DNA from 2 places in the Bradyrhizobium sp. INPA03-11B genome. Region 1 is predicted to be linked to the other one. Evidence: predicted binding sites of a transcription regulator. Region 1 holds the regulator's gene; the other holds the start of a gene.

What was found. Region 1 encodes LexA, which represses DNA repair genes until DNA is damaged. Its sites were predicted from a motif close to TGTTCNNNNTGTGTTCNG; they were not measured.
Region 2: QMZ05_RS16670 (YifB family Mg chelatase-like AAA ATPase) is a predicted target of LexA. The motif match lies at 1,224-1,241, and genes of this name have one in related genera.

The regions. Positions count from the first base shown of each region.
Region 1 covers NZ_JASGSR010000022.1:87,421-89,814, reverse strand. Annotated here, with positions in the region: gene glp (gephyrin-like molybdotransferase Glp) at 1-630, shown strand, start outside; gene lexA (transcriptional repressor LexA) at 874-1,578, shown strand; gene QMZ05_RS11940 (hypothetical protein) at 1,834-2,262, shown strand.
Region 2 covers NZ_JASGSR010000034.1:29,106-31,499, forward strand. Annotated here, with positions in the region: gene QMZ05_RS16655 (MBL fold metallo-hydrolase) at 1-17, shown strand, start outside; gene QMZ05_RS16660 (hypothetical protein) at 111-698, opposite strand; gene QMZ05_RS16665 (helix-turn-helix transcriptional regulator) at 686-994, opposite strand; gene QMZ05_RS16670 (YifB family Mg chelatase-like AAA ATPase) at 1,292-2,394, shown strand, end outside.

The DNA.
Region 1 (2,394 bases):
GGACAGATCGTCTATTCCAACGGTTACGCACTGCGGGCGCTGGCGCGGGCCGAAGGCGCCGAGACCGTCGACCTCGGGATCGCCGCCGACACCGTGGAGGCGACCACGGCCGGCATCCGCCGGGCGCGCGAGAGCGGTGCCGACATCCTGATCACCACCGGCGGCGCCTCGGTCGGCGACCACGATCTCGTCAAGAAGTCGCTGGAGGCCGAGGGCGTCCAGATGGCGTTCTGGCGCATCGCGATGCGGCCCGGCAAGCCGATGATGCACGGCCGGCTAGGGCCGATGCGGGTGATCGGCCTGCCCGGCAATCCGGTGTCGTCCTATGTCTGCGCCTTCCTGTTCCTGGTGCCGTTGATTCGCGCGTTGAGCGGCCGAAAAACGATTCATCATCGCCGCGCGAGCGCCCTGCTCGGCCGCGACCTCGCCGCCAACGATCAGCGCGAGGACTATCTGCGCGCGCGCCTGGACGAGCGCGAAGACGGCACGCTGATCGCAACGCCTGTCATGCAGCAGGACTCGTCGCTGCTCGGGAATCTCGCTGCGGCACGGGCACTTCTCGTGCGTCCGCCGTTTGCGCCGGCGGCTGTCAAAGGCACCGAATGCGAGATCCTGACGCTGCCTGAGTGAGGCTTTCGCGGCCCGCTCATTGTGCGTTGCCGAGCGCGTTCACCTGAAATTAAGTGGTTGCAGAACACATATCGAACATATAGTGTCCGTTCATGATTTGTTTCGAGTGCTGGTGTCTACAAACGGGAGGCCGCCAGGGAGCGCTTGCAACAAGCACAATGCTCCTGAGGTCAGGCCCGGCCTGCAGGCCCCACTGAAGAGTCTCGGAATCGAACGACGCTATCAACCGGGGGAATACTCGAGATGCTCACGCGCAAACAGTACGAACTTCTGCGTTTCATCAATGAACGTCTGAAAGAGGCCGGCGTGCCGCCCTCCTTCGACGAGATGAAGGATGCGCTCGACCTGCGCTCGAAGTCCGGTATCCACCGCCTGATCACTGCGCTGGAGGAGCGCGGCTTCATCCGCCGCCTACCCAACCGCGCCCGCGCCATCGAAGTCATCAAGCTGCCCGAGCTCGCGGCCGGCGGCGGCAACGGCCGCCGCGGCTTCACGCCGAGCGTCATCGAAGGCACCCTCGGCAAGCGCACCAGCACGCCCCCGGTCGCCGAGGACGACGGCAACCGTCCGGTCGCCGTCCCCGTGATGGGCCGGATCGCCGCCGGTACGCCGATCGAGGCGCTGCAGACCCGCAGCCACACCATCAGCGTGCCGCCCGACATGCTCGGCGCCGGCGAGCATTATGCGCTGGAAGTGCGCGGCGACTCGATGGTCGATGCCGGCATCCTCGACGGCGACATGGCGCTGATCCAGCGCAACGACGTCGCCAACACCGGCGACATCGTGGTGGCGCTGATCGACGAGGAGGAAGCCACCCTGAAGCGCTTCCGCCGCCGCGGCGCGTCGATCGCGCTGGAGCCGGCCAACACCGCCTATGAAGTGCGCATCCTGCCGCCGAACCGGGTCCGCATCCAGGGCAAGCTGATCGGCCTCTATCGCAAGTACTGAGTTGCAAATACTTGCAGCGGCGAGGAACGAGCAACACGTCGGATCGTTCCTTGGAAGATAGCGCAGCATGCGGCCAGCCCGATGCGCTCCGATACCTCTCACGCAGCGTCGCGTGTTTGTGATTGAGGCGGTCTCAGGCCAGTCGTAGAATAGCCCAGAAACGAGCAGACACTCGTTCGCTATCGTCCACTCTGGTAGAGGCCCTATGCCTCAAGGAGAGGCACGGGTCGCTACCTCGAAATGAGGAGCCAACCGATGTGTGACTATAGTCTGCACGCCGTGGCATCGCGCCCCGCCATTGTCGGAGAGACGCTGATCACGACGACCTTCCGCGGCACGTCGACCCGCGGCTTTGCTTCGGAGAACGATCCCACTGTCGCGGTCTGCATGCTGCCAGGCACCGAGCTCGCTTTCGCCGAGAACGTTCGCTACGACAGCCGCTGGATCTGGACCAAGACGATGAACTTCCGCGTCGGCGTGTTCAACGAAGTCGAGCCCGACGTGCCCGACCGCCATCACGACGCGGTCGAATTCCCCGACGGAAGCCATGTGCTGGTGACCCAGCTCGTCGAGGGGCAGCGCGTCAGCGTGCTGCAACTGCCGGCGCTGCATCCGCCGGTCGAGCAGAAGCCGAAGGTTGTGGAGCGGCGGCCCTCTGCATTCGCGTCGCTGTTTTTGGGTTGAGCGCATCGTCGCCGCGGAATGAACCGTTCGGCGGCGGATGACCTAAGCGATTTCGAGCGACCCCGGACGTCGGGTTCCGGGGCGCATCTGGAGATTTGCGTCGGCGGACGGCTTGGCGCATCATCGTGCACG
Region 2 (2,394 bases), on a different contig from region 1:
TGCAGATGAATCTTTAACAGAAAGCGTGTCGGAGGCGGCCAGCCGGCCGCCCCCGATGCATTTTGCGAACCCATCCGAGGCGGTGCGACAACGATCTCAACCGTGAGCGGTCATGCCGCTGTATCCGCTTTTTCAGTGGTGGTAGTTGAGCGTTTCGAGTCCTGTCGTACGCGAGTACCGAGATGCCGCTCAAAGATTTCCTTCAGTTCGTTGCTCCGCGCGTCTAACGCTGTGCGGACATCGGCAATACTGTGCCCATTCCGCAGTCCGTGCATCAGTGTCGATACAAGCAGTCGGTTGATTTGCATGGAGAGTTTGATACGACGGAATTGACCACGTACTCCCATAACAACGATAAACTTCAAATCGACTCGAAGAAGGCCTGCCCACGCCTTTAGGCGGATCACAGCAAGCGCGGTGCGGTTAAGATGTCTCAGATCCGGTGCGTTACGATAGCGGACAATGCGTCGAACGCCGTGGACGTAACATGCAAGCCCGTGGTGTAACTTGGCGAGACTGCCGGGAAGCTCCTCCGCGTGAGACAGCCACTCTTCGGAGAAGCGGTCGCGATCTTTTTCGGGGAGACCACGCACAGCACGCATAACAAGCCAGCGAGTGATCCGAGGCGCATTGGCAATGACTTCCTGCGCGAGCAGCGACACGCCAACGCCGATTATTATTTCCGTTACGATTGCCATGCGAGAGCGCCTTCCCATTGGAGCGGCGCGAGTGCCTCCCTCGCTGCACGCTGGCCTGCACCAGTTATGGTGTAATAGCGTCGGCGGGGACGACCCTCTTGCGAAGGCTCGATTTGCTCCCACTCGCTTAAGAACCAACCAGCCTCCTCCAAGCGCACGAGGAGCGGGTAGAGAGTCCCAGAGCCGATTCTTGTCGCTTGGTGAATTTCCGCACCTGAACGAGGCCGCGAAACGTCGCCCATAAAGAACCTCAGCACCTTAAGGGTCGGCCCCGAAAGCCGAACATTCTTTGCCATCACTTATGTCTCCCGATCGTGCGGCCCTTTTTGGCCCATACTTGATAATCGATATAGGGCTATGTCGATTTTCGTACAAGGGTGGTCTTCGGAGATTTCCGAGCCAGATTTCCCTGACATCAGCAGGGAACGGCGCCAACCGGCCACACTCAGAGGCATGCCGCTGAGGCAACCTCGGGTGGCAGCCGCAAACTGACGCTTTCCATCGAGCCGGACCCGCCACTCCGGATGTTCTCTTAATGTTCTTGCGCTGGAGGGCCCGCTCCGCTACCTTGGGTGGCGGAAGATAGGGGCAGCATGGTCCAGCGGGTTTCCACCGTCGCTTTCGAGGGGATCGAGGCTCGCGCGGTCGACGTGCAGGTGCAGGTCGCGCCCGGGCTGCCGGCGTTTGCGATCGTCGGCCTGCCCGACAAGGCGGTGTCGGAGGCGCGCGAGCGGGTGCGCTCGGCGCTGATTGCCTCCGGCCTCGCGCTGCCCGCCCGCCGCATCACCGTCAACCTCGCCCCGGCCGACCTGCCCAAGGAGGGCAGCCATTACGACCTGCCGATTGCGCTCGGCCTGATGGCGGCGATCGGGGCGATCCCGCCGGATGCGCTCAGCGGCTTCACCGTGCTCGGCGAACTCGGGCTCGACGGCTCGATCGCACCGGTGGCGGGCGTGCTGCCGGCGGCGATCGGCGCCAATTCGCGCGATGAGGGATTGATCTGTCCGGCCGCCTGCGGCTCGGAAGCCGCCTGGGCGAGCCCGGACATCCAGATCATCGCGGCTCACTCGCTGATCCAGATCGCCAATCACTTCAAGGGCACGCAGGTGCTGTCGCGGCCGCAGCCGAAGGTGCATGAGCGCGAGGAAGCGCTGCTCGATCTGCGCGACATCAAGGGCCAGGAGAGCGCCAAGCGCGCGCTCGAGATCGCGGCCGCCGGCGGGCATCATCTGCTCATGATGGGCTCGCCCGGCGCCGGCAAGTCGATGCTGGCGGCGCGGCTGCCGTCGATCCTGCCGCCGCTGTCGCCATCGGAGCTGCTCGAAGTCTCGATGATCGCCTCCGTCGCCGGCGAGATCCGCGACGGCGCGTTGACGGCGCGGCGCCCGTTCCGCAGCCCGCATCATTCCGCCAGCATGGCCGCGCTGACCGGCGGCGGCATGCGCGCGAAGCCGGGCGAAATCTCGCTCGCGCATCAGGGCGTGCTGTTCCTCGACGAATTGCCGGAGTTCGATCCGCGCGTGCTGGATTCGCTGCGCCAGCCGCTGGAGAACGGCGAGGTTTCGGTGAGCCGGGCCAACCATCGCGTCACCTATCCGGCGCGCTTCATGCTGGTCGCGGCGATGAACCCGTGCCGCTGCGGCCATGCCTATGAGCCCGGCTATTCCTGCAAGCGCGGCCGGCTCGACCGCTGCAC